DNA from 4 places in the Sporosarcina sp. 179-K 3D1 HS genome. Region 1 is predicted to be linked to each of the others. Evidence: riboswitches for the same ligand, from Rfam matches in the RefSeq annotation. Region 1 holds a riboswitch; each other region holds the start of a gene.
The links. A riboswitch is a leader RNA that binds a small molecule or an ion and turns the genes downstream of it on or off. The one in region 1 is predicted to bind S-adenosylmethionine.
Positions count from the first base shown of each region.

Region 1 (7,234 bases):
CACCAAATGAGTTTTGGATGAAGGCGAGCTGGTTGCCGAGTTCTTCATCTTTCGTCACGGCTAGTCCGGCTATGATATCACTATGGCCGGACAGGAATTTCGTTGCGCTATGCAGTACGATATCGACACCAAGTTCGATTGGCCGTTGGTAGAGCGGTGTCATGAACGTATTGTCCAAGAAGGTTAGGCAGCCATTCGCTTTCGCGATCTCCACGATTCCGGCGATATCCGTAATGCCGAGGCGTGGGTTCGATGGCGTCTCCATATAAATCACTTTCGTATTCGGTTGAATCGCTTGTGCGGTCGCTTCCAAATCCGCCAGGTCGACAAAGGTGTGCTCAATGCCAAACTTCGTCAATACTTGAGTAATGAAACGGAACGTTCCGCCATACACATCCTCTGTCACGACGATATGGTCCCCGGATTTCAACAACATGAAAGCGGAAGAAATGGCTGCCATCCCTGATGCGAATGCGAGCCCTCTTGCACCGCCCTCCAACTCGGCGATTGTCTTTTCGAGCGCATCCCTCGTCGGATTGCCCGAGCGGCTATAATCATACGGGCCGAATGAATCAAAATTCTCCTGATGGAATGTGGACGACAAATAAATCGGAACATTTACCGCCCCAGTTTTCTGTTCAAAGTCACCGCTCGTTGAAGCATGGATGAATTTCGTTTCCAATCGTTGATTGCTCATGGTTGGGGTACCTCGCTTTCCAATTTCGCGAATACTTGCTTCAAGTCGTCAATCAAATCTTCCGCTTCTTCCACACCGACCGAAAAACGCAGTAGCCGGTCGCAGACGCCGCGCCGTATCCGCTCTTCTTCCGGGATGTCCGCGTGGGTTTGCGTTGTGGGATACGTGATGAAGCTTTCCACGCCACCCAGACTCTCCGCAAATGTGATGAGCTGAATGTTTTCTAAGAATGGGCCAACCCATGCGCTCTCTTGTAAGCGGAACGATAGCATTCCACCTTGCCCCGCGTAGAGGACTTCGCTCACTTTCGGTTCGCTCTCCAAATATTTCACAATCGCCTTCGCATTTGCGTCATGCTGTTTCATTCGCAAATGGAGGGTTTTCAGGCCGCGTATGACGAGCCATGAATCGGAAGGGGAGAGTACCGCCCCGATTGCGTTATGATTTTTCCCTAATTGCTCGCACAACTCTTCGCCTTTCGCCACAACCAGGCCGGCTAGAACATCATTATGCCCTCCAATATATTTCGTGGCGCTATGTAGGACGATATCTGCTCCATATTCGATAGGACGCTGGAAATAGGGCGTCAAGAAAGTATTATCTACAATTAATAGAAGACCGTGTTGCTTCGCGAGTTGTGCATACGTCTCAAGATCGATTTCCTGCATAAGTGGGTTTGTCGGTGTTTCGATAAACAATGCACGAGTGTTTTCGGTAATACATTTTTCCACTTCTTCAATCTTGGAAAAGTCAGTATATGTTGTATGAATTGAATACACATCAGAATAGTAGTCTAAAAGGCGATAGGTCCCCCCGTAAATGTCTTCGGGACAGATGATTTCATCGCCCGAGCGGAAGAGAGAAAGGACCAATTGGATAGCGGCCATCCCGGAACTACAGGCGAATCCCGCATCCCCGCTTTCCAGTTTGGCAATACCTTCTTCCAGTATCGTTCGGGTAGGGTTTTTCGTCCGCGTGTAATCGTATCCGGTCGTTTTTCCGATGCCATCATGCTTATAGGCGGTGGATAAATAAATCGGCGGGTTGATCGCCCCTGTTTTCACGTCGCTATGGTTCCCCAGTTGCACTAACGTTGTTGCCAAGCTTCTCTTCGTCATCATATTCATCCTTTTCTTAATGGAATAAAAAAGAGCGCCCTTTTCGAAGAAGAGGACCCTCAGAATTTATGAAGTCAATCTCCTTATCTTCAAGGCAGTTCGCCTATTGGAATTAGCACCATACCTCAATAGGCTGGTTGCCGAGACATCGTAGGGCCAATCCCTCCGTCTCTCTGGATAAGAATACAGATATGAAGTTGTTTGATAAGATTGATTTATCCAACTCTATCACGAGGATGTTTTTATTGCAAGGGTATTTTCGCTGGAAGCATCCCTCTGTGGTGTACCGGTACCTTATGATAATATGGTCGTATTACATAGTGTAGGAGGGGTAGGAATGGTGGCGAAACATTTGCAGGATTGCGCTACCTTGGCTAACGGTGTGAAAATGCCGTGGATGGGCTTGGGGGTTTATCAATCCAAGGAAGGGCAAGAAGTGGTCGATGCGGTGAAATGGGCATTGGAAGCAGGGTACCGTAGCATTGATACGGCCGCAATTTACCGTAATGAAGAAGGTGTCGGACGAGGAATCAAAGAATCGGGTGTTCCCCGTGAAGAAATCTTCGTTACAACCAAAGTATGGAATTCGGATCAGGGCTATGAGGCTACATTAGAAGCATTCGATGACAGCTTGAAACGATTGGATCTTGAGTACGTGGATCTGTATTTGATTCATTGGCCGGAACCTGGAAAGTACAAAGACACTTGGAAGGCGCTCGAGAAATTATACAAAGACGGACGTGCTCGGGCTATCGGCGTCTGCAACTTCAATATACACCATCTGGAGGACCTGATGGCCGAGGCTGAAATTAATCCGATGGTCAACCAGGTCGAATATCATCCATGCTTGACACAAGTCGAACTCCTGGCATTCTGCAAAGAAAACGGCATTCAGTTGGAGGCCTGGTCTCCTCTCATGCGGGGACAATTACTGGAGAATCCGGTGTTGGTTGAAATTGCTGAAAAATACGGCAAAACAACAGCGCAAGTCATGCTGCGCTGGGACTTGCAGAACGGCGTCGTGACGATTCCGAAATCAGTGACGCAAAGCCGGATCATCGACAATACAAAAGTCTTTGATTTCGAACTGACTGCAGAAGAGATGGAAAATATCGGGTCGCTGAATGAAAACAAAAGGGTCGGCCCGGATCCGGATAATTTCGATTTTACAGGGGTCATCATGAAACGATAAGAAAATGAAAAGTGTCGGGCGGCTGCCCGGCACTTTTTGTATGGAGCGCTCAGAATCCCGCGCAAACTCTCATAACTCCTGTGGCGCGCCCAGGAACAATGGATATTGGCTCCCCTATAGGTTAGAACCGGCCAGATTCCGGGTACATGTAGTATACTGGTGTATACTAATACACATTTGGAAGTGGAAGAAGGAGATTGCGATGAGTTCGAACTATACAAACGATAGCTGGACATTACATACAGATCTTTATCAGATCAATATGGCGGAATCCTATTGGGCAGACGGAATCCATAATCGGAAAGCCGTGTTTGAACTGTTTTTCAGGAAATTGCCATTCGGGAATGGCTATGCTCTTTTTGCAGGCTTGGAACGTGTTCTTGATTATATGCGGGAACTTCGTTTCACCGAGAGTGACCTTGCCTATCTTCGAAATGAGGTTGGATATCAGGAAGATTTCTTGGCGTATTTGAAAGAACTCCGTTTTACGGGTGATATCTATTCAATGGTAGAGGGCGAGCTCGTTTTTGCAAATGAACCGATCATGCGGGTGGAAGCTCCGTTAATCCAGGCGCAGCTGATTGAAACGGCTATACTGAATATCGTCAACTACCAGACGTTGATTGCGACGAAAGCGAGCCGTATCAAGCAAGTGGTGAAAGATGAAGTGGTCATGGAATTCGGGACGCGCCGGGCGCATGAGATGGACGCGGCGATTTGGGGCGCACGTGCTACATATATTGGCGGCATCGAAGCGACGAGTAATGTCCTGGCGGGGAAGCGGTTTGACATTCCGGTGGCAGGGACGCATGCCCATTCCATGGTCCAAGCATATAAAAGCGAGTATGAAGCATTTCATTCCTACGCCAAGCGCCATAAAGATTGTGTGTTCTTAGTGGATACCTACAATACGCTGAAAATCGGTGTGCCGACTGCCATCCAAGTGGCGAAGGAACTCGGGGATCAAATCAACTTCCAAGGCATCCGGCTAGATAGCGGCGATATTGCGTTCCTCTCAAAAGAGGCCCGCAAAATGCTGGATGAAGCAGGATTCCCGGATGCCAAAATTATCGTATCCAATGACTTGGACGAGTACACCATTCTGAACTTGAAAGCGCAGGGAGCCCGTGTTGATGTTTGGGGAATCGGTACAAAATTGATCACGGCCTACGACCAGCCTGCACTAGGGGCTGTCTATAAAATTGTCTCCATTGAAAACGAAGCGGGTGAAATGGAGGACACGATCAAAATTTCATCGACAACCGAAAAAGTGACAACCCCTGGACGGAAGAAACTCTACCGGATCATCGACCGGGAAAACGGTATGGCAGAAGGGGATTACATCACGATGTATGATGAAGACCCGGCTTCCGAAAAACGCATCAAAATGTTCCACCCTGTCCATACGTTCATTTCAAAATTTGTGACGAATTTCGAGGCAAAGAATCTGCATGTCAAAGTCGTGGACCAAGGGAACATCATCTATGAAAATCCGCCGCTTTCTGAAATGCGGGAATATGCCCACGGAAACCTAGGGCTGCTTTGGGATGAGTACAAACGATCATTAAATCCGGAAGAATACCCGGTAGACTTGAGCCAAAAATGTTGGGACAATAAAATGCGCAACATTCAAGAGGTCCAGGAGATGGTGGAGCACTATATTGAAAATAAATGAGGTGGAAAGAACATTGACAACGTTGCAGGAGAAAATCATTGCCGAATTGAAAATGAAGCCCGTGATTGACCCGGAAGAGGAAATCCGCAAATCGATCGATTTCATGAAAGCGTATATGCGAAAAAATCCATTCCTGCATGGATATGTTCTCGGAATCTCGGGAGGGCAGGATTCCACGCTCGTCGGGAAGCTGGCTCAAATGGCAGTCGATGAATTGAATCGTGAGGATGGGAATGATAATTACAAATTCATCGCAGTCCGTCTTCCGTACGGCACTCAATTTGACGAAGACGATTGTCAGGATGCGTTGGACTTTATCGATCCTTCAATAATATACACAGTCAATATCAAAGAAGCGGTTGATGCGAGCGAACGTGCCTTAAAAGAGGCAGGGGTTACGTTGTCCGATTATGCAAAAGGCAATGAAAAGGCGCGCGAACGGATGAAAGTCCAATATGCGATTGCGGCCATGCATAATGCCGTCGTGCTGGGCAGCGATCACGCAGCCGAGGCGATCACCGGTTTCTATACGAAGTTCGGAGACGGCGGGGCGGACCTCATGCCGATTTTCCGTTTGAACAAGCGGCAAGGGAAACAAATGCTACGGGAATTGAATTGCCCGGAGCATTTGTATAACAAAGTGCCGACCGCGGATTTGGAAGATGAAAAGCCGGCCATCCCGGACGAAGTCGCTTTGGGCGTCACCTATGACAATATCGACGATTATCTGGAAGGGAAGCAGATTCCGGATGGGCCACGCCAAGCGATCGAAAACCATTATCTTCGTTCCCAACATAAACGGCATATGCCGATTAATATCTTTGATGACTTCTGGAAATGACTGGACAGGGCATCCCATATCGGGAAGCCCTGTCCTTTTTGCAGCTATCTTCATTCATTGTAGAAGATACGTTCTTCCTGTATGATGGATGTAAGTATTTAGCTTCATTTAAATAGTGTTTTACCGCAAGCTTTTCACCGAAGTAGAATGGGGCAGGGGCCAACAGATCGCTTAAGCAATGGGGGAAACGTGAATGACAAGTGGAGAGATGATAGAAAAGGTATTACATAATATAGAAAAGGTTATGATCGGCAAGCGCGAAATCGCTGAACTTGGTTTGACTGCACTCCTGGCGGGTGGACACGTCCTGTTGGAAGATGTGCCGGGCGTGGGGAAGACGATGTTGGTGAAAGCGATCGCAAAATCGATTGGTGCGGATTTTAAGAGGATCCAGTTTACACCGGACTTGCTGCCGTCCGATGTCCTTGGTGTTTCGATCTACAATCCGAGAGAAATGCAGTTCGAATTCCGACCCGGTCCGATTCTTGGCAACATCATTTTGGCTGATGAAATCAACCGTACCTCGCCCAAAACGCAATCCGCTCTTCTCGAAAGCATGGAAGAATCCTCTTTGACTGTAGATGGGGAAACGATCCAAATTCCACAACCTTTCTTCGTCATGGCCACGCAGAATCCGATTGAGTATGAGGGGACCTATCCGCTACCCGAAGCACAACTGGACCGCTTTTTATTCAAAATAAAAATGGGGTACCCATCCAGAGTGGAAGAGGTGGAAGTCCTCCGGCGTGCGGTGGAGGAAGTGGCTGTCGAGAATTTGGATGCCGTCATTACCCTAGACGAATTGCGCAGACTGCAACAAGCGGCGAAGGCTGTGACAGTCGATGATACCGTCAAGTCTTATATCGTCGATTGTGCGTCGGCGACACGAGAGGATTCTGATGTTTTCCTGGGAGTGAGTCCACGGGGATCGCTTGCTCTCATGAAAGGTTGCCAAGCGTACGCGCTAGGGAGAGGAAGAACATATGTCACGCCGGATGATGTTCAGTATTTGGCGCCCTATGTATTTGGCCATCGAATCATTCTAAAGCCGGAAGCGCGGTTCCAAGGGGTATCCACGATGGCTATTATCAATCGGATTTTGAGCGAGGTTCGAGTACCAGTCGATCGATCAAGGTTTGCAAGATGAAGACCCGTCAAAGGATCGCCCTAGTTGGACGGTTACTCTTCGTTTTATTCCTCCTTGCAGTTGCTTTCGTATTTGCTATGTTCCAAGGCGGTATGGTTAGCTGGACTATCTTTTATATTCTATTGCCATTTGTTAGTTATTCCATCCTACTCTTTTTTTATCCGATTTCAGCCATAAAGGCGGAGCGAAAGATTGTAACTTCCCGCGTGCACCGTGGGGGTAGTTTGACTGTGGTCGTCCGGCTGAAACGAAAACATCGTTTTCCGTTGCTATATATGATCGCCACCGAAATCGGAGAAGGTTTAGGTGTCCATGCCTGGGCGGGCAGCCAGATGAAACAGATTTTTTTGGTTGGAATATCGAAAGAGGTCGAGTGGACATATACGATTGACCGAATGCCAAGAGGAGAGCATAGGCTGCAAGGAATTGAAATCGAACTGTCGGATTTCTTCGGCTGGATCAAAAAAACGGCAATGCTCGACTTGCCGGAAACAATTCTTGTCTATCCGAAGGTTACAGAGTTTCCATATCAACCGCATGACAATTCTTCGGAAACAGGTTCTA
Region 1 covers NZ_JBFEGI010000014.1:90,792-98,025, forward strand. The annotation lists gene metC (cystathionine beta-lyase) at 1-697, opposite strand, end outside; gene AB1K83_RS15900 (methionine biosynthesis PLP-dependent protein) at 694-1,815, opposite strand; SAM riboswitch class I at 1,896-1,999, opposite strand; gene AB1K83_RS15905 (aldo/keto reductase) at 2,153-3,007, shown strand; gene AB1K83_RS15910 (nicotinate phosphoribosyltransferase) at 3,210-4,682, shown strand; gene nadE (ammonia-dependent NAD(+) synthetase) at 4,696-5,523, shown strand; gene AB1K83_RS15920 (AAA family ATPase) at 5,717-6,670, shown strand; gene AB1K83_RS15925 (DUF58 domain-containing protein) at 6,667-7,234, shown strand, end outside.

Region 2 (7,234 bases), on a different contig from region 1:
GATCGCACGGATATGTGCTGGGGTCGTACCGCAGCAGCCACCAACCAAGTTCAACCAACCTTTCTCCGCAAATCCTTCCAACTTCTTGGAGAGGGACTCAGGAGATTCATGGTAATGCCCTTCTTCATCCGGCAGGCCGGCGTTCGGATAACAGCTGACATAGCCCGTTGCCAAGTCGGATAGGGAGCGCAAATGATCGGTCATGAATTCAGGACCTGTCGCACAGTTTAAACCGACCGAAAGTGGCTTGATATGTTCGATTGAAATATAGAACGATTCAATGCTTTGGCCGGCCAACGTTGTTCCCATCGGCTCAATAGTACCCGAAATCATGACAGGGACTTCTTTACCGGTCTCTTCGAATGCGCGCTTGATGCCGAGTGTGCCTGCTTTGACATTCAGCATATCCTGGCTCGTCTCCATTAATAGCAAGTCGCAGCCGCCTTCGATCAGCGCTTTTGCCTGCACATAGAAGTCTTCGGTCAATCCATCAAATGTCGCTCCGCCTGTGACGGAAAGCGTCTTGGTCGTCGGTCCCATCGCGCCCGCGACGAATCGTGGCCATTCCGGTGTTGAGAAGTCTTCTGCACATTTCTTCGCGATCTGAGCCGCTTCAAAATTGATTTCATGCGCCCGATCACCGAGGTCGTAATCATCGAGGACAATCGGTGTGCCACCAAATGTATTGGTACAAATGATGTCCGCACCCGCCTCCAAGTATTCGCGGTGAATCCGATCCAGAACGTCAGGTCGTGTAATATTCAAAAATTCGTTACAGCCATCGTACTCCTCGCCGCCGAAATCTTCGGGGGTCAAGTCAGCTGCTTGCAACATCGTGCCCATTGCACCATCTATGATGAGAATTCTTTTCTGTAGTTGTTGTTCAATTGGATGAATCGGCATGGACAAGTTCCCTCTCCTTCTGTGCATCAAGTTCTTTTATATGTTGAATCAATTCCAATGACATATCGTAACGAAGGAAAGGCGTGATGATATAAATGCCATTAAAGAGCTGCGCCGCCGTATCGATCAGTTCTTTGGCAATCCGGACACCTTCCTCCGTCGATTTTTGACGGTCTTCCCCACAAGCACGCATCCGTTCCAATACTTCATCTGATAATTTGATGCCTGGCACTTCATTGTGCAGGAATTCCGCATTACGGATATTGGTCAACGGCATGATGCCGATGAAAATCGGCGTATCTAAATGTTTGGTCGATTCATAGATTTCTTCGATTTTTTCTTTAGAATAAACCGGCTGACTAATGAAGTAATCCGCACCACTTTCAATTTTCTTCTCCAAACGCTTAACGGCACGCTCCACGACCCGGACGTTCGGGTTGAAGGCGGCTGCCACTGAGAAGGAAGCTTTCTTCTTCAACGGTTTGCCGGAGAAGGAGATTCCTTCATTTAATTGCTTGGTCAGTTGCGTCAATTCCATGCTGTTCACGTCATAGACATTGGTCGCGCCTGGGAAGTCGCCTACTTTCGTCGGATCCCCCGTGACAAGCAAAATATCTTGGATATCAAGCGCATCCAGTCCCATCAGATGCGATTGCAGACCGATCAGATTGCGATCGCGGCATGTGATATGGACGAGTGGTCTTATATTATATTGCTGTTTCAGAATGGCGCCCATCGCGACGTTACTGATTCGCGGGGAGGCGAGTGAGTTATCGGCCATTGTGACAGCATCGACACCCGCTTCGTGGAGCAGATTTGCGCCTTCGATGAATTTTTCGATTTCCAACGTCCGCGGTGTGTCCAGTTCGACAATGACGGATCGTTCTCTTTTCACTTTTTCGTGGATTGGCTCATTGATAGCCGGGTTTGCTTCGCGGATGACCACCGGCTTTTGTTTTTTCACTTCTTTGGCTACGACTGGAGCGAGACCGGCCAGTTGCTTTTTCGCCGCTTCGATATGCTTCGGCGTCGTTCCGCAGCAACCGCCGATCAGACGGACGCCTTCATTGCGAAGGGACAGGGCGGCCCGGCCGAAATAATCCGCCTCGGATACATAGACAATCCGGCCATCTTCCACGTCGAGCAGGCTCGCATTCGGATAGGCGGATAAAAATGCCTTCTCCGGCAAAATGACCTCTTCAAAAGCTTGGATTGTATGGAAAGGACCGAGACGGCAGTTGACACCGACCACATCCGCACCAAGCGCCTCCAATTGATGAAGTGCATCGTTTAGGGAAATTCCGTTCTGCAATACGCCCGGCTCTTCCATCGAGACTTGGGCAATGATCGGCGTGTCTGTCATGGTACGAAGCATCTGAACGACAGCGGATAATTCTTCGAAATCATAATAGGTTTCTAGGAGAATTCCGTCCGGATCCCCAGTCAATAGATGCTCAGCCTGTTGCTGGACGACCTTCTGGATTTCTTGCAACGTGGCGTCGCTTTTCCGTATGCCGCGGAAGCCGCCGATTGTGCCAAGGACGAATTGTCCACCCGGAGCAGCCGCTTTCTTTGCAATTTGTATTGCCGCTTCGTTAAACTCTTTCACCCGGTTTTCCATTCCATAGCGGGCCAGCTTCAGAGCATTCGCACTGTACGTGTTCGTCTGGATGACGTCGGCACCTGCCCGGATGTAATCTTGGTGTATCTTTTCAATGATTTCAGGCTTTTCAACATTCAATTCTTCATAACAAAAATCAATTCCATATGAATAAAGCAGTGTCCCGATTGCTCCATCGGCGGTCAGAACATCGGTTTTCAGTTTTTCTAGCAATGACATAGTGCGATCTCCCTTTCTACAAACGGTTATGCCTTGGCAGAGTTGCTTTAACTCGAATTAAAAGTAAAAAAAGCCTTCATCGAGAAAGAAGGCTTTAGACGTGTATATTCGCTCCTTCTTATCTTCCAGGCCGTCGAAGACCTGCTGGAGGTAGCACCTTGCCGACCGGCTGGTTGCTGAAGCGTCTTCGGGCCAGTTCCCTCAGCTTCTCTCGATAAGAATCTTTATTTTATTTGAATTGTTGAAAACATCGTAACGTTAAAAATCCGTGCCGTCAAGTCTTTTTGTTAAATTCCTTAGTAGCATATCGGTTTTAAGGTGATACGAGTCCGACCCTGTATCCAGTTTGCCGATTCCAAATTCCATTGCTGGAGTATGGTATTATGGAGACAACCATGACAAAGGAAGTAGAGGGTGGAATGATTGAGAGCACTTAAATTTATCATCCCGATCATGTTAGTTGTCGGATCGTTCGGTTGGATGATGTTGAGTAAAAATTATCAGGAAGTCCCGCCGACATCCCGGGTGTTCATTACCATCGGAGCGATGATCGTAAGCGGGGGCATATCTTTTTTCCTCTTTCCTAAAGATGAAGGGGAAAAATACTGACGGGTGGCGATTCGGCCATCCGTTTTTGTTTGTTTGCTAGTAGGAGAGGGTAATATAGATTACTAACTTGCGGAATATTTCCGCAATGCCATAAGGACGCCGCATGATCGCCTGTCAGAACAGAAATTGTTACAAATCCATCTCGGTTAATTGTGAAGAATTGATGAAGTGATTAGGAGTTTTGGGACTGCCCTATAAGACTGTGATAAAGTTGTATTATAAATACAAGTTTATTAAATTAGCAATAGAAAAGGAGGTTATAAGCTTATGAAGACAAACGGCATCATTTTTATTGTCGCCTTTGTATTGGCGTTTGCTGGAGGGTATTTTTACTTTAGCCAAGGCAATAAAGAGGAGACGGCAACTACCGAAAGTGGCGCGACGGAGCCGGCGAATGAAGAAGGACAAGGCGAAGAGCAGGCATCGGTGCCGGCGGAAGCAGAAGTGTTGAATACGAATAGTTGTTTATCCTGTCATGCCGTCAATTCACTCGGTATCGAAGGCGGGACGACTGGACCGGATCTATCGCATGCGTACGATGGCGTCAAGGACAAGCATGGCGTCGATCTGGATTCATTCCTGAAACAGCCGACTTCTGCCGTGATGTCCGGCGTCATTGCAGGCAATCCGTTATCTGATGAAGATCGTGCGGCTATCATCGATGTCCTGAAGACAGCATCTGAGAAATAAGAATCGAGGTGGGCAGAGTGAATACGAATTTGAAGAGAGTTTTAGCTGCTATATTTGGCATTGTTCTAGGGTTATTAGTGGCGATCGTCTTTTTTGCAGATTTTAATAAAGGAAACCAAAATGCCGAGTCCAATAAGACCAAAGCGGAAAAAGTGTATGTACCGTACGGGGAAAAAGATGAATATTACATGATGGCTTCTGGCGGGCATTCAGGCCAGCTGTTCGTCTACGGGATCCCCTCCATGCGGAAAATCCGGACAGTCCCTGTCTTCACACCCGATCCTGCCACGGGATATGGATTTGACTCCGCTACGAAAGAAATGCTGGGCGGTTTTACATGGGGGGATTTCCACCACCCTTCGATTTCCGAGACAGATGGTGAGTATGATGGCGAATTCCTTTTCGCGAATGACGTGGGGAATAACCGCGTTGCCGCCGTCGATCTGAGTACATTCCAAACAGTGGATATGATGTTCTTGCCGAATATGGGCGGGCCGCATGCGGGCGTCTTCGTCACTGAAAATACGGAGTACATTGCATTGCCGACACGGTTTGCACGTCCATTGGGAGATGCCTATGCCACTTTGGATGAGTATGAAGAAGAATATAAAGGTGTCGTCTCGATGACCACTTTCGACAGAGAGGCGAAAAAATTCGATCTTGCCTATCAAATTGTCTTGCCTCCCTGGTCTTATGACCTCTCGGATGCCGGCAAGAAAATGTCGGGTGATTGGATTGTCATGACGACGTATAACACAGAATTTGCAACAACTAATTTAGAAATTAATGCCTCGCAGAATGACCGCGACTATATCGTACTCGTCAATTGGAAGAAGCTCGAGGAAGAAGTTGCAGCCGGGAATTATGATGAAGTGAATGGGGCCAAAACAATCGATCCCCGAAAACATAAAGGGGCCATCTATGCAGTCCCAGTTGCCAAATCACCTCATGGTGTGGATGTAACACCGGATGGAACCAGATTTATCGCAGCAGGGAAGTTGGCCCCGATGATGACGGTGTTTTCATTCCAACAGGCATTCGATGCGATTGAGAAAGGTGAATTTGTCGAAGAGAAATACGGCATTCCTGTATTGGCCTATGAAGATGTGATGGAGCGTGAAGTCGATCCTCCAGGCGCACTCGGTCCATTGCACACGCAATTTGACGACCGGGGGAATGCGTTTAACACGATGTTCATTTCCTCCGAGATTGTGAAATGGAATATCGAAACGGGCGAAGTGATCGACCGTACGCCGACGTACTTCTCTCCGGGACACTCCGCCGCAACAGAAGGGGACACAGTCTCGCCGGACGGTAAATGGATCGTTGCGCTCAATAAAATTGCGAAGGACAACTTCTTATCCGTTGGGCCATCCCACCCAGAATCGATGGACTTGATCGACATTTCGGGAGATAAGATGGAGCATGTCATGGCTGCGCCGGTGGATCCGGAGCCGCATTACGCTCAGATTATCCATCGCGATAAGATCGAGACGATCACTGTCTATCCAAAAGATGAAGACCGTAAGAACTCCGTTTGGAAACAAGAAGATACCCGGGTGGAGCGGAATGGGAATGAAGTCCATATTTATGGAATTGCCATGCGATCGAAATTCATCTTCGACGCCAAGTCGGAACGTCCCGACGCAGTCACGGTCAAACAAGGAGATCGCGTATTTTTCCATATGACCAACATCGACTTGGATCAGGACATCACCCACGGATTCGGTATCAACGAATATGATCTGAATTTTGAAGTTCAACCTGGTCAAACAAATACGTTGGAATTCGTAGCGGATAAACCGGGTGTCTACCCAATTTACTGTACAAACTTCTGTTCCGCACTGCATCAGGAAATGAGCGGCTACTTGTTAGTGGAACCGAAGTGATATTAGCAGCCTGGAGAAGTGGGGGGATCTGCCTTACCACTTCTCCTAAATTACTGGAGGTGATCTCCTATGAAAGGCAGACTTTCCATGCCATCGAGGATCAGCCTCGTTGCAGCAGCAGTTATTACTTTACTCACGTTATTTGTTCCATGGTGGGGCATGAAATTCTATGCACCGCAATATCCGGAAGGACTTGATATTATCGTCTATCCGACTACATTGTCGGGGGATATTGATATCGTGAACGGGCTGAATCATTATATTGGGATGGCTGAATTCAGTAATGAATCCTTTCCTGAATTACGATATATGCCTGTCATTGTCATCATTTTTGCAATCCTAATCCTCCTGGTCGCTTTGTTACGGAAGAAGTCGTTTCTATATGGTCTCATTGCTCTCTTTATTATAGGGGGGGTCGTCGGTCTTCTGGATATGTACCGATGGTTGAAACAATTCGGAACAAATCTCGATCCGAGAGCGCCGATTGAACTAGAGCCTTTCATTCCACCTATTATCGGGGATAATGTCATCGCCAACTTTACGACGACAAGCTATTTTGCAATCGGCGGCTATATGTTGCTAGTCGTGTTCCTGCTGATGATTTTCCCGCTATGGAAGGATCGATCGCTATGAGGACAATTATCAGCCTATTGCTGGTTTTTGGGCTATTCATGGGGAATGCGGAGGCTGCTGAAAAAGGGCTGCAGCAATTGATCGACGAGACTCCCGCAAATGGCATCCTGGAACTGGAGTCGACAACCTACGAAGGGAATGTGACGATTACAAAGCCGATTACTTTGATCGGAAAAAAAGGGACCGTCATTCAAGGGGATAAGACTGCAAATGTCATCGAGATTGAAAGCGATGATGTCACGCTCGACACGCTTGCGATCGAAGGCAGCGGCATGAGCCGTAGTTCCCGTGAGGAATATTCCGGAGTGCGGGTTATGGGAAACGGGGCTGTATTGAAAAACTTGAAAATCACGGACAGCTTCCATGGCATTTTTTTGAATAAAACTAATCAAACAAGGATAGATCGGATCACAGTTATTGGGCATGGCACGCAAGCGCTGGGCAATCAGGGAAACGGCATCCATATCGCCCGTTCCAGCAACAACCATATTACGAATAGCCATTTGGAACAAACACGTGATGGGATTTTTGTCGAGTATTCGAATAATAATTACGTCGATGATAATACGATGACCCACACGCGATACGGGCTTCATTACATGTATTCGAATCACAACGAATTCAAAGGGAACCATTTTGTCAACAATATCGGTGGCGCTGCGATTATGCA
Region 2 covers NZ_JBFEGI010000007.1:28,416-35,649, forward strand. The annotation lists gene metH (methionine synthase) at 1-903, opposite strand, end outside; gene AB1K83_RS10555 (bifunctional homocysteine S-methyltransferase/methylenetetrahydrofolate reductase) at 884-2,743, opposite strand; SAM riboswitch class I at 2,859-2,964, opposite strand; gene AB1K83_RS10560 (histidine kinase) at 3,167-3,352, shown strand; gene AB1K83_RS10565 (c-type cytochrome) at 3,620-4,042, shown strand; gene nosZ (Sec-dependent nitrous-oxide reductase) at 4,060-5,931, shown strand; gene AB1K83_RS10575 (hypothetical protein) at 6,001-6,564, shown strand; gene nosD (nitrous oxide reductase family maturation protein NosD) at 6,561-7,234, shown strand, end outside.
Region 2: it holds a riboswitch for S-adenosylmethionine, as region 1 does, so the genes downstream of both, AB1K83_RS10555 (bifunctional homocysteine S-methyltransferase/methylenetetrahydrofolate reductase) here and AB1K83_RS15900 (methionine biosynthesis PLP-dependent protein) in region 1, are expected to answer to the same signal.

Region 3 (7,234 bases), on a different contig from region 1:
GCGGTCCCTTTCCCACCATTGAATCCCATATGGAACGGAAAGACATGGCCAAGGACCGCTGCCACACCAGCAAGGAACAACAAGGCGGAGCCGGCGCCCGCGGATAAATCGGCAATCCCGATGGCCCATCCCGCTAACAACACGGCCACAACGCCCTTTCCAATATCGATCAAAGCGACAAGTGCGCCGAATTTTTTGCCTAGTACAATAGTGGCGTTGGAGGCGCCTGCATTTTTAACGCCAGTCTCTTTTAAATTAACTCCGGATAGTTTCTGAGCCACGACCGATCCATGCAAGCACCCGATCGCATACCCCCATAACAAGATGCCGAATAGCCAAATTCCCATAAACATTCCCCCATCATCCGAATAACTAAAGTATACCATCTCTAAGCAATTGCAAGTTTCAGAAATTTGAAATAAACCCTTGACAATGAAAGCGGACAACCTCTATACTGTTTCACAAGATGGAAAACTGAAACATACACAACTCTTATCAAGAGCGGCGGAGGGACTAGGCCCTGCGATGCCCGGCAACCGGCAAGGCCAACTTGCAAAGGTGCTACTTCCTACAGATTCGTGCAAACGGTCTGAAAGATAAGGGGAGGAATAGCGAAAGCATACCCTCTTCTTAAGCGAAGGGGGTTTTTGTTCTATTTCTTACCCCTACCGCCTCCGTAATTCCATCTAAACCACTACAATTTTGGAGGTAATCAATGATGTCAAATTTACAACCTGAAACTCTCTTATTACATGGAGGCCAGAAGCCTGATCCTGTTACAGGGTCACGAGCAGTGCCGATCCATCGTACGACTTCTTTTGTATTCCGTGATACGGAACATGCTCAAAATTTATTTGCCCTTCAAGAAGCGGGCAATATTTATACACGTATTACAAATCCGACTGTTTCGGTATTTGAAGAGAGGATTGCCCTTTTGGAAGGCGGCACTGCTGCTGTCGCGCTATCTTCAGGCATGGCGGCCATCGCATTTTCCATTCTGAATATTGCGGGTGCGGGAGATGAAATCGTGGCGGCCGGCAATCTGTATGGCGGTACTTATAATCTATTCGCTGTCACTTTGCCGCGTTATGGCATCCATGTAAAGTTTGTCGATGCGACTGACCCTGAGAACTTCCGTGCTGCCATTACAGAGAAAACAAAAGCGTTGTTTGCGGAAACGATCGGAAATCCAAGCCTCCATGTGCTTGATATTGAAGCGGTCGCAAATGTCGCCCATGAAAATGATATTCCACTCTTAATAGATAATACATTCGCTTCTCCTTATGGTTGTAATCCAATCGAGTTCGGTGCAGATGTTGTCATTCATTCCGCAACGAAATGGATTGGTGGCCATGGCACGACAATTGGCGGTGTAGCGGTAGATGCGGGTAAGTTCGACTGGACAAGAGGAAAATTCCCAGGTTTCACAGAACCGGATGAAACCTACCATGGACTCCGCTACGGTATTGATACGGCAGGCGCCGCATTTGCAACGAAGCTACGTGTCCAGTTACTACGCGACTTCGGACCTTGCCTAGATCCGGACAGTGCATTCAACTTCCTACAAGGGCTGGAGACACTTCATCTACGCGTGACGAGACATAATGAAAATGCACTGAAGGTCGCGAAATTCTTGCAAGAGCATCCGGCCGTCGAATGGGTGACTTACACAGGACTGGAAGATCATCCGTCTTATGAAGCTGCGAAAAAATACTTGAAGCACGGTGAAGGCTCTATTATTGTATTCGGCATCAAAGGCGGCCGTGAAGCAGGCCGAAAAGTCATTGATAACGTGAATATCTGGTCCCATGTAGCCAATGTGGGTGATGCAAAATCACTCATTATACACCCGGCTTCGACAACACACCAGCAACTCAGTGCGGAAGATTTGGAAACTTCCGGTGTAACGGAAGAACTCATCCGCCTCTCCGTTGGATTGGAGTCGGCAGACGATATTATTGCCGATTTGAAACAAGCAATTGAAAATGCTACAGCTGTAAAAGCATAATCCTCATCCTCATCCTAGAAGCGATTTCCCATTCGAAATCGCTTTTTGTTTTCGTTTTATTTACTAGAAAAATACTATTTGAATATACTTCGTATTTTTATAAAACAGATTAAAAGAACTACATACTTGATAAAGTTGCTATAGGGTCGTTTGGACTTATGCTCAATACTAGCAAGCCACTAAACAGGAAAGAGAAAGTTAGAAACTCTTTGAAAGTGCTTTCACTCTATAACTTCCAATAAAGAATTATCTGAAATTGGTATTGACTTTGTCTAAACTATGTATTAATCTAATGTTTATATTACAGACAAAAGCGAATTCGTTTATTATTCGTTATATTTATTGCGACCAAACTACTATGCAATTGGGAGGAAAGGCTATTATGTACAATCCAGAAATTGAATCGGCCTCACGCGCTCAAATGGAAGAGTGGCAGTTGAGCGGTCTAAAGACAACGGTGAAAAATGTGTATGACAATGTGGAGTTCTACAGACAAAAATTTGATGAGCTAGGTGTTAAACCAGAAGACATTCAAACTATAGATGATATTGTAAAACTACCTTTCACTATCAAGAAGGATTTCCGCGATCAGTACCCATACGGGTTATTCGCCGTTCCTATTGAAGAAGTTACACGTATTCACGGCTCTTCCGGGACAAGTGGCAAGCCTACAATAGTCGGCTATACCGAAAAGGATTTGAAAAACTGGGGAATTATTGTGGCGCGAGCTATCGTGGCGGCAGGTGGAAAAAAGTCCGATGTATTCCATAACGCATACGGTTATGGCTTGTTTACAGGCGGATTGGGTCTTCACCAAGGAGCAGACGAGCTAGGTGTGGCAACGGTTCCAATCTCCGGTGGGAATACAGAGCGTCAAATCACGTTGATCAACGACCTGAAACCAAGAGGAATTTGCGGAACACCATCCTATATTTTAAGTATTGTCGAGAAAATGGAAGACATGGGCATTAACCCGCGTGAGACAGAGCTGAAATATGGTATTTTCGGTGCTGAGGCTTGGTCGGAAGAAATGCGTGCAAAACTTGAGGAAAAATTGGATATCAAAGCTGTTGATATTTACGGCTTAAGTGAAATTATGGGACCTGGCGTAGCAGTGGAATGCCATGAAGCACAAGATGGTCTTCATATTGCGGAAGATCACTTCTTTATTGAAATCATCGATCCGGATACACTTCAACCGGTGCCAGATGGTGAAAGTGGAGAGGTCGTCTTTACGAGCCTTCAAAAGGAAGCGTTGCCAGTGATCCGTTACCGTACGGGTGACATTGCTTCCATTACACGTGAAAAATGTAAATGTGGCAGAACGACGACTCGTATGTCACGTGTCAAAGGACGTACGGATGATATGCTCATTGTCCGTGGTGTAAACGTTTTCCCTTCAGAAATGGAAAGAGAACTACTCAAAATTGAAGGACTATTCCCTGTTTATCAAATTCACCGCATTCAAAAAGGGGTTATGGAAGGCATCGAGCTACATGTCGAGTGCGACGCAACTCTATATGCCACGGTAGAGGAAGACCTAAATCATGCGTTGATTGCTGCGTTGAAGAAAAAAATACAACATCAAATGAAATCGACATGCCTCATCTCCGTGGATGTAGTCGTTAATGCACCAAAAACAATTCCGCGCTCTGAAGGAAAGGCCATTCGTTTAGTTGATAAGCGGGAATCTAACCCGATTGGTGTCTAATTAGGACACCTTAGAAAAAGGAGTGTATTAAATGGGGGATCTTCTACAGTTTACGTTGACTGGAGTGACAATAGGCAGCATTTATGCCATTGTCGCTCTCGGCTTCGTAACGATATATAGTGTTACGAAAGTGATTAATCTGGCGCAGGGTGAATTTGTCATGCTGGGCGGATTGACGATGTTCTCCTTGACAACGGCTGGCATTCCTTATTGGCTTGCTTTTTTCATCACTATTTTCTTTGTACTCATTCTCGGTTGGATTATGGAATTCATATTAATTAGACGGGCAAAGGGCGCAGATGCAATCAGTTTGATCATTCTGACAATCGGTGCGTCTATTTTTATTCGCGGGATTGCGAGTGTGGTGTGGGGGAAGGACCAATTACGGGTTGCTCCCTTCACGGAAAACACGCCGATCAATGTCGCAGGAGCGACAATTACTCCTCAAGCGATGTGGGTTGTCTTGATCATGTTGCTAGTTGTATTCCTTCTTTATATTCTAATTGATAAAACAATGGTTGGAAAAGCGTTCCAAGCTTCTTCGGTAAATCCGTTGGCAGCTCGTTTAATGGGTGTCAGTCCGATAAGGATGTCATCGCTTTCATTTACATTAAGTGCCGCGCTTGGTGCATTGGCGGGTCTTGCGATCGCTCCCATCATGTTCCCTGCATATGACATGGGTGCCATGTTGGGTATCAAAGGGTTTTCAGCAGCCATCCTTGGAGGTCTTGGAAGTGCACCTGGAGCTGTAGTCGGTGGCTTGTTGATCGGTTTGTTGGAATCGTTAGGAGCTGGGTATATTAGCTCGGGTATGAAAGACGCAATTACGTTCTCGGCCATCCTATTGATCTTGTTAATCCGTCCAAGCGGAATTCTTGGTGAAAAAAGTGTCGGAAAAGGAGGATTGTAATGAAGCTTCGTGGTGTTCAACAGACCAAATGGTCAGGCGTGCTCATTTTCGCTTTGGCAATCCTCGTCTTCCCGATGGTAGTGAAGCAATCCTTCTATCTGACCCAAGCGACCTTTGCAGGTATCTATGCCATTATCGCGATAGGGCTTGGTCTCTTGATGGGGTACGCTGGACAAATTTCGTTGGGACAAGCCGCTTTTTACGGAATCGGTGCTTATACAACATCGGTACTGACGGCAACGATGGGATGGAGTCCTTGGATCAGTTTGCCTGTCGCTCTATTACTGCCAGCCGTTTTGGCCTTCATCATGGGTTATACGATGTCTCGCTTGAGCGGATATTATCTAGCGATGGCGACTCTTGCCTTGGGGATTATCGTCCATACTTTATTGGTTGAATGGCGCGGGGTAACTAAGGGGGCATCGGGATTCTTCGGGATTCCACAACTTAATTTGTTCGGTACGTCCATTACTCAAGGGGTTCCTTACTATTATCTAGTTTGGTTCTTTGTCTTAGTAGTATTAGTTCTTTCATTAAATATCGTTCATTCGCGAGTAGGTCGCGCGCTCCGTTCGATACATGATAGTGAAATTGCTTCCAGTGCGATGGGTGTGAACACGGGCAAGTACAAGATGCAAATTTTCATTTTAAGTGCGATGTTTGCCGGTCTAGCCGGATGGCTATTTGCTCATATGAGTTATAGTATTTCTCCTGCAGCCTTTACGATTGATGCGTCTATCTTATTCTTGGCAATGGTCGTTCTCGGTGGAAGTGGCAGTGTTTGGGGAGCTTTGATCGGGACCTTGCTTATTAGAGTAGTCGGAATAGTCGTTCACGCACTTGGAGAAAAGTTTCCTTTTATCACAAGTGACTTCGAACATGTCATTTACGGTCTGATTTTGATGCTTGTTGTTATTTTCTTGCCACGTGGTCTATTCCCTACGATTGCTGACTGGTTTGAATCGTTGGCGATTAAACGATCCAGTAAGAAATCAATGATTAAAGTCGCAGCGGCAAAACGAGAATTGTAAATTGATTTTTTAAAATAGAGGAAAGTAGGGGGAGGATTATTCTCCCCTACTCCTCTGCATTGGAAGGTTACTAAAGTCGTGATTAGTAAGTGGCGATTGAAATGATGTCAGAGTGTATTTGATTGAAAGTGAGGCGGTCTTAATTGTTACAAGTGGAATCTATTACAAAAAGATTCGGTGGGGTCGTGGCGAATAGTGATGTGACTTTTTCAGTTCAGGAAGGACAGATTGTCGGACTAATCGGTCCGAATGGTGCTGGGAAAAGTACAATGTTCAATATGATCTCGTCCGTTTTTCCGCCTACGGAAGGAACGATTACTTTCAAGGGACAGCGGATTGAGAAGCTGCCTTCATTCCAGGTTGCACCATTGGGCATTTCACGTACTTTCCAAAACTTGCAGGTCTTCAAAAATATGACGGTCATTGAAAATGTGATGGTTGGTCAGCATATGAAAACAAAAACTGATCTACTCGGAATGGCTTCCATGTTGCTTGGTTTGACGAAAAGGGAACGGAAAGTGTATGACGAAGCGATGAGTTATTTAGAGTTTTTCGGCCTTGAAGACCTCTATGACCAAAAGGCGGCAAGTCTATCTCTTGGGAAGTTGAGGCTTTTGGAATTCGCTAGAGCGTTTGCGACGGAGCCGAAGCTTCTATTGCTCGATGAGATTGCGGCGGGATTGAATCATAAGGAAACATTGGAAATGAGCGAACTGATTAAAAAAGTCCGTGATTCGGGTGTTACCGTCCTCGTCGTAGAGCATGACATGGATTTGGTGATGAGCATCTGTGACAAGCTTGTGGTGCTGGATCAAGGCGTGAAAATTGCCGAAGGGACACCGAAAGAGATACAGGAGAATGAAGCGGTTATCACTGCCTATTTAGGTGCTGATATAGATGAATCTGAAGCTGAAAAGGTGGGGGAGGCGATATGAGCGGCGAAAAATTGATGGAAGTCATTGATCTTTCGGTTAGTTACGGACCCATCCAAGCATTGGACAAGGTATCCCTATCTGTCAACAAAGGGGAGATTGTGGCTCTGTTAGGGGCGAATGGGGCTGGCAAAACCACATTATTGCAAACGATTTCAGGACTCTTGAAGCCAACCGGCGGAAAGGTGATTTATCAAGGCACGGATATTACGGGGATGGAAGCTGAAAAAGTCGTGGAAAAGCACCTAGTGCATGTACCTGAACATCGTCAAGTGTTTTCTACGATGACGGTGTTGGACAATCTGTACCTTGGCGCCTACCATCACCGTAAAAAATCAAAAATGAAGAAAATCGAGCAAAATATCGAGAAAGTTTTTGATTTATTCCCAATTTTGAAAGACAGGAAAGACCAGCTTGGGGGAACGATGTCGGGCGGTCAGCAACAAATGCTTGCTATTGCACGGGGTGTAATGGCTGAACCGGAACTGCTTTTGCTGGATGAGCCCACACTAGGACTCGCTCCGATCATTGCAAAAGACGTGTTAGAACTGGTTCGCGATTTAAGGGATGAATTTGGCACGACGGTTCTGCTGATTGAGCAAAACGTGAACGCTTCCCTAAAAATTGCCGACAGAGGCTATG
Region 3 covers NZ_JBFEGI010000012.1:51,909-59,142, reverse strand. The annotation lists gene AB1K83_RS14620 (glycerol-3-phosphate acyltransferase) at 1-347, opposite strand, end outside; SAM riboswitch class I at 490-603, shown strand; gene AB1K83_RS14615 (O-acetylhomoserine aminocarboxypropyltransferase/cysteine synthase family protein) at 719-2,008, shown strand; gene AB1K83_RS14610 (phenylacetate--CoA ligase family protein) at 2,391-3,719, shown strand; gene AB1K83_RS14605 (branched-chain amino acid ABC transporter permease) at 3,751-4,629, shown strand; gene AB1K83_RS14600 (branched-chain amino acid ABC transporter permease) at 4,629-5,660, shown strand; gene AB1K83_RS14595 (ABC transporter ATP-binding protein) at 5,804-6,595, shown strand; gene AB1K83_RS14590 (ABC transporter ATP-binding protein) at 6,592-7,234, shown strand, end outside.
Region 3: it holds a riboswitch for S-adenosylmethionine, as region 1 does, so the genes downstream of both, AB1K83_RS14615 (O-acetylhomoserine aminocarboxypropyltransferase/cysteine synthase family protein) here and AB1K83_RS15900 (methionine biosynthesis PLP-dependent protein) in region 1, are expected to answer to the same signal.

Region 4 (7,234 bases), on a different contig from region 1:
CTGTGGTGGAAAAATTGGAAAACCACGAATTTGAACATTCCGTGCGTCTGCTCCGTTCCGCGGGGGACCTCGGGTTGCTTGGAGCGGATGTTCCCGAAGAATACGACGGACTTGGGCTGGATAAAATCTCTTCCGCATTGATTTCGGAAAAAATATCCGTCGCAGGCGGTTTCTCTATCACACATGGAGCACACGTCGGAATCGGGACATTGCCGATCGTCCTTTTTGGTAATGAGGAACAGAAGAAAAAATACTTGCCGAACTCGGTGACGGGAGCCAAGATATCGGCATATGCACTGACTGAGCCAGGCTCCGGATCGGACGCACTAGGTGCCAAAACTACAGCGAAATTGAACGAAGCGGGAACGCATTACATTCTAAACGGTGAAAAGCAATGGATTACGAATGCCGGATTCGCGGACGTATTCGTCGTTTATGCAAAGATTGATGGAGATAAGTTCTCCGCATTCATTGTAGAGAGGGAATTCCCGGGCGTTTCTGTCGGTGCGGAAGAGAAGAAAATGGGGATTAAATCATCTTCGACACGGACGCTCATTTTGGAAGATGCCGAAGTGCCGGTTGAAAATTTGCTCGGCGAAATCGGAAAAGGGCACGTTATCGCGTTCAATATCCTGAATATCGGGCGTTATAAATTGGGAGTCGGCACAGTCGGCGGTTCGAAACGTGCATTGGAACTTGCCATCACGTATACGAACCAACGGAAGCAGTTCAACACACCGATTTCCCAGTTCAACTTGACGAAAGAGAAACTGGCGACGATGGCATCCAAGCTCTATGCGACGGAAAGCTTGATCTACCGCACAGTCGGCTATTTCGAAGAACGCAATAGCCAAATGACACCGGAACAGCAGAAAGACGGAAAAGCGGTAGCTGCTTCCATCGCGGAATATGCAATCGAATGTTCCATCAACAAAGTGGTCGGTTCCGAAGTGCTCGACTATATCGTTGATGAAGCGGTCCAGCTACACGGGGGCTACGGATTCATGCAGGAGTATGAAGTGGAACGCATTTACCGGGATTCCCGCATCAACCGGATTTTTGAAGGGACGAATGAAATTAACCGTATGATCGTACCAGGCACATTCTTGAAGAAGGCGATGAAAGGCGAATTGCCTTTATTGCAAAAAGCACAAAGTTTACAAGAAGAGCTGCTCATGATGATGCCTGAAGAAATCGGGGAGGAAGCGCTGGCCCAAGAGAAAGTGCTTGTGAAAAACGCCAAGAAAATCGGACTATTGGCAGCGGGTATGGCAGCCCAACGCTTTGGAACGAAACTTGATGCAGAACAAGAAGTGCTTGTGAATATCGCGGATATTGCGAATAATCTATTCGCTATGGAATCCGCACTTCTCCGGACGGAAAAAGCAATTGCCAAAAATGGCGAGGAAAACGAACAACAAAAGATCCTTTATACGCAAATCTTCTGCCAAGAAGCCTTTGAAGCAATCGAGAAGGACGCCAGAGAAACTCTTTTGGCATCCGTCGAAGGCGATAACCAGCGCATGATGCTGTCTGCACTGCGAAAATTGACTCGCTCGAATCCTTATAATATCATTGCGAAAAAACGGACAGCCGCAGAGAAGCTGATCGAAGCGGAAAAATATATCGTATAAGCCGACAAATCTTCATTTGCTTCATGATCCATCAAGCGCTTGGGACCCACCGACTTTCAGGTTCCGGGCGCTTTTTGGTATACTGGAGAAAATGGAGGTGCAAAGCCATGGGACTTACATATTACGGCTACCCGAAATGTGGAACTTGCCGCAAAGCAAAAAAGTGGCTCGAAGAGAATGGAACAGAGTTTATTGAGGTGAATATTGCAGAGAACCCGCCGTCAGAGCAAGAATTGCGGGAAATTATCGAAGCATCCGATCTGGAATTAAAGAAGTTTTTCAATACGAGCGGTAAGAAATATCGTGAATTGAACTTGAAAGAGAAGTTGCCGACGATGACCGAAGATGAGAAAATTGCCTTGCTCGCTTCCGACGGTATGTTGATCAAACGACCGATTGTCTTCGGGGACGGTAAAGCCACGGTCGGCTTCAAAGACGAAGAGTTTCACAATGTCTGGGCAACGTAATGTCATTCCTTGTCTTTATACAACGAGTGTGTCAAAATTAAATGGAATGAATCTAATTTGGAGGGGTAAGGAATGAGCACACCAAAGGATTTGCGTTATTCGGAAGAGCATGAGTGGGTAAAAGAAGAAGGCGGAAAATACCGCATTGGGATCACACATTTTGCACAAGCTGAACTGGGCGATATCGTTTTCGTTGAGCTTCCATCTGTTGGGGATGAAGTGAAAGCGGACGAGCCATTCGGTAGCGTCGAATCCGTTAAAACGGTTTCAGAGCTTTATGCGCCAATTAGCGGTACAGTTGTGGAAGTGAACGAAGAATTGGAAGACAGCCCTGAATTGGTGAACGAATCGCCATATGAAGGCGCATGGATGATCGTGGTGGAAGCTTCGGACCAATCCGAATTGGATGCGTTGATGACTGCTGAAGCATACGATGAAATGACGATTGGTGAATAATTGCAACATGACGCCGCCCTCGTGTCGGCGTCTTTGACTTTATATTCAATTAAAAGTCGGTCATGGTGAACGAAAATAAGGATTTTCAACTTCTGCAAGTGGATAAGTGAGTGCCAATACGCCAAAACTAACTTCATTGTAAGCATCTACGTTGACGGAAATAGTATGAATCCGGCAGGGGGAATGTGTGCTATGGAAGAGATGAAAATCATCATTGTCGAGGGCGGATCGGATCGAAAACGTCTTTTGAAAGTCTTGGCAGAACCAGTCCATATCATATGTACAAACGGCACGGTCAGCACGTATCGACTGGAGGAGTTGTTAGAGCCTTACGAAGAGCATGAAGTCTTCGTATTTGTTGATGCGGACGAATCGGGCGAGAAAATCCGCACGTTATTCAAAAGAGAATTTCCTGAATTCTTCCATTTATATACCGATAAGATATACAAGGAAGTGGAAAAAACCCCTTATAAAACATTAGCCACGATTTTACTTGGCGCAGACTTTAAAATCCGCTCGGAATTTTTATTTTGAAGGATGAGAAATAATTGGAAATTTGGACTCGAGAAAAATGGGAAAGCCATATAGATAAGTCTCAAACGGCTGTCTATTATTTATATACGCCGATGTGTGGAACATGTGCCGTCGCCAGCAAAATGATGGAGGTCGTCGCAGCTATGAAGCCGGCTTTACCAATAGGTAAAGCAGATCTGAATTACGAGCAGTCTTTGGCTGTGGATTATGAAATCGAAAGTGTTCCTTGTCTTTTAATTCAGAAAGATGGCCGAATCGAACATAAGATTTATGCTTTCCATTCGGTTCCGTATCTTCTTGAGAAAATCGGTTGACATCAGGAGCCTTCATATGATAAATTTTGTTTTGTCATTTGAATAGTTTACTCTTATTAAGAGTGGTGGAGGGATAGTGCCCGATGAAACCCGGCAACCGTCACGCAAGTGAAATGGTGCCAAATCACGCAAAGCGGACGCTTTGAAAGATGAGAGATCGGATGGACATTCATTCCTAATGAAAACGTCAAGCCTTTCTGCCGTCTGCGGGAAGGTTTTTTATTTTTATTCAGCGGGTGTCCGATTTTGAGGGAGTTCAGATGGAAATAGTCTTTTTCCACGACGCCTGAAAGTGCCTTGATTTCTGCAAAGAACGCAGAAATACGGCAAATCGAACCCTTCGCTGTTCGATTCACAATTACGCCGAGGCGTAATTGATTTTTGTAGAGGTGAGAAGATGATTCGGTTATCAGATGTCAATAAAGAGTTCGGCACGAGTTCAACCCGTATTCGGGCAGTGGATTCTGTGTCGCTTGAAATTGCGGATGGGGAAATTTTCGGCATCATCGGATATAGTGGCGCGGGGAAAAGTACATTAATCCGTCTGTTGAATGGCCTGGAGATGCCGACCAGTGGAAATGTCTTCATCGGCGGCCGGGAAATGTCGGCAATCAAAGGCAGAGAGTTGCGGGAGGCACGGCAAAAGGTCAGTATGATCTTCCAGCATTTCAATTTGCTTTGGTCTCGCACGGTTAAAGAAAATATTGCGTTTCCGCTTGAAATCGCAGGGGTCCGAAAAGCGGACCGCGAACGGAAAGTAAATGAATTGATAGACTTGGTAGGATTGGCCGGCCGGGAAAATGCCTATCCCTCCGAATTATCGGGTGGTCAAAAACAGCGTGTCGGCATAGCCCGTGCACTGGCCAATGATCCCGAGGTCCTTCTATGTGATGAAGCGACATCCGCTCTCGATCCAGAGACGACGGATTCCATATTGGATCTGTTGACGAGCATCAATGAGCGGCTGGGGCTGACGATTGTCCTGATAACACATGAAATGCACGTCATTCGGAAAATTTGCCATCGGGTGGCTGTCATGGAGTCCGGGAAAGTTGTTGAAATGGGCAATGTCCTCGATGTTTTCCAGTCACCACAAGCCGAGATTACCAAGCGCTTCGTCTCCCAGTTGACGGAGCCAGCTGAAACGAAGCAGGCGTTAAGCCATATGAAGGAAGAAATACCAACCGGTGAATTGATCAAACTTGTTTTCGTTGGAGAGCAAACAGAACAACCGGTCCTCGCCAGTCTCATCCGGAAATTTACAATCGATGTTAATATTGTGCAAGGCAATATTTCGACGACGCGGGGCGGGGCTTATGGAACGTTGATCCTTCAGTTCGTTGGTGAGAAGACATTGATTGCCGAAGCGATTCACTATCTTCATGAGCAAGGTGTCCAGACGGAGGTGATCGGCAATGATTGAGGAATGGTTTCCAAATGTGAAATGGGACAAAATGTGGGAAGCGACCTATGAGACATTGTATATGTCGGCCATTTCAACGTTTTTCACATTCGTACTAGGGATTGCGCTCGGCGTGCTGCTGTTTTTATCAAGTCCCGGGCAGCTATGGAAAAATAGATTCGTCAACGTCGTAACAGGCGCGGTCGTCAATATATTCCGCTCGATTCCTTTTATCATCCTGATCATATTGTTAATACCATTTACAACATTCCTCGTTGGCACGATGCGTGGACCGAATGCAGCGTTGCCAGCCCTGATCATCGGGGCCGCGCCGTTTTATGGCAGAATGGTGTTGATAGCTTTGCAGGAAATCGATAAAGGCGTTATTGAAGCTGCCAAGTCGATGGGCGCAAAAACGCGGACGATCATTTTTAAAGTGTTACTTCCGGAATCCATGCCAGCGCTCATCTCAGGCATCACGGTGACTGCTATTGCGCTTGTCGGATATACCGCCATGGCGGGAATCATCGGGGCGGGAGGTCTTGGAAATCTTGCCTATCTGGATGGTTTCCAACGTGGTCGAGATGACGTTACATTAATGGCGACCATTTTAATCTTAATCATTGTTTTCATTATCCAAATGATTGGAGACATGATTGTCAAGCAGTTGGACAAACGGTAATACTTCAGGGAATAACAGGAAACCTTGTACATACTTATGAAAAGTCGGGCAACGTGTCGACAGTAGGTTACGGGTTCCCTGTTTACTATAAAAACCAAACAATAAAGGAGAATGAACTAGATGAAGAAGCTTTTAGCTGGAATCCTATTTGCGATACTTGTCCTGTCCCTTGCCGCTTGCGGAACGAAAGATACAGGAACTAGCGGTCAAAGTACAACTGACGGAGCAAATAAAGGGGAAGAAAACAAACAAGAAGAATTGACTAAAATTGTTGTTGGAGCTTCCAATACACCACATGCGGTTATTCTAGAAGAAGCTAAGCCATTATTGGAGGAAAAAGGTTTTGAACTGGAAATTGAAACCTATCAAGACTATGTATTGCCGAACAAAGATTTAGAATCAAAAACTTTGGATGCGAACTACTTCCAACATATCCCGTATCTGGAAGGTCAAATTGCAGATTTTGGCTATGATTTTGTCAATGCAGGGGCTATCCACATCGAACCGATCGGCGTGTATTCCCAAAAATACAAAACTCTTGAGGAATTACCGGAAGGTGCAACTATCTTAATCAGTAATTCGGTCTCTGACCATGGTCGCGTGCTTGCCATGCTGGAAGAGAATGGGCTTATCAAACTGAAAGACGGCGTGGAGAAAGTGAAAGCGGAGTTGGAAGATATTGTGGAGAATCCAAAAAATCTTCAATTCGATCCGAACTATGAGCCTGCATTGATGCCCCAACTGTACAATAATGGGGAAGGCGATGCACTTCTCATCAACTCAAACTATGCCATTGACGCAGGTTTAAATCCGTTGGAAGACGCAATTGCACTTGAAGAAACAGACTCGCCTTATGTTAATATCATCACTGTCCGTGAAGGCGATGAAAACAAAGATTCGATCAAAGCGTTGGTTGAAGTGTTGAAGTCGAAAGAAATTCAAGATTTCATCCTGGAAGAGTGGGGCGGCTCAGTCGTTCCAGTGGAACAATAATTATCTTGGCTGTCTCGATCCGGTTTTCCGGTGTCGAGGCAGCTTTTTATATTGGTTAAACCACCCTTTCCCATGCAGGTTCTATGATGATAAAGATTGAAAAATACAAATGTTTTTCACACTATTCCCAAGCCCATAAAGATATGATAAGGTGATTTTGCTTATAAAATAATACATCTGTTCATTTGAGGAGGACATATAGTGAAGTGGAAAATTGGTCTGATCGGGAGAATCCTGATTGCTATCGGATTGGCCGTGGGAATGGGAATCCTCCTTCCGAACATACATGAGGGGCTCGCTACGAATTTCACCCGTCTTTTTGCTACGTTCAATATGCTATTCGGTGGGTTTCTTAATTTTATCGTGCCCCTGATCATTATCGCTTTCATCGCGCCGGGGATTGCAAAGCTTGGGACGGGGTCCGGGAAACTGCTCGGTCTTGCTACGGTTTTTGCTTATCTCTCCACTATTTTTGCAGGGGTTCTGGCTTATTTTGTGGCAACGACCCTGTTGCCGAATGTGATTCATAAACCGGGCGATTCAGTTGTTGAAAATGCAGGGAAGGCTGCTGCCACTTCGTTTTTTGAACTGGAAATGGAGCCAATCATGGGAGTTATGGCGGCTTTGATCGTAGCTTTCTTATTTGGAATCGGTATGGCCTCCATCAAAAGCGTATCCTTGCTCGCTGTGTTTGAAGAACTCAATGTATTAATTGAAAAGGTAATTTCGAATGTTATCATCCCTTTATTGCC
Region 4 covers NZ_JBFEGI010000009.1:107,808-115,041, forward strand. The annotation lists gene AB1K83_RS12775 (acyl-CoA dehydrogenase family protein) at 1-1,634, shown strand, start outside; gene AB1K83_RS12780 (arsenate reductase family protein) at 1,742-2,101, shown strand; gene gcvH (glycine cleavage system protein GcvH) at 2,174-2,557, shown strand; gene AB1K83_RS12790 (toprim domain-containing protein) at 2,759-3,091, shown strand; gene AB1K83_RS12795 (thioredoxin family protein) at 3,106-3,405, shown strand; SAM riboswitch class I at 3,456-3,561, shown strand; gene AB1K83_RS12800 (methionine ABC transporter ATP-binding protein) at 3,803-4,828, shown strand; gene AB1K83_RS12805 (methionine ABC transporter permease) at 4,821-5,489, shown strand; gene AB1K83_RS12810 (MetQ/NlpA family ABC transporter substrate-binding protein) at 5,610-6,482, shown strand; gene AB1K83_RS12815 (dicarboxylate/amino acid:cation symporter) at 6,684-7,234, shown strand, end outside.
Region 4: it holds a riboswitch for S-adenosylmethionine, as region 1 does, so the genes downstream of both, AB1K83_RS12800 (methionine ABC transporter ATP-binding protein) here and AB1K83_RS15900 (methionine biosynthesis PLP-dependent protein) in region 1, are expected to answer to the same signal.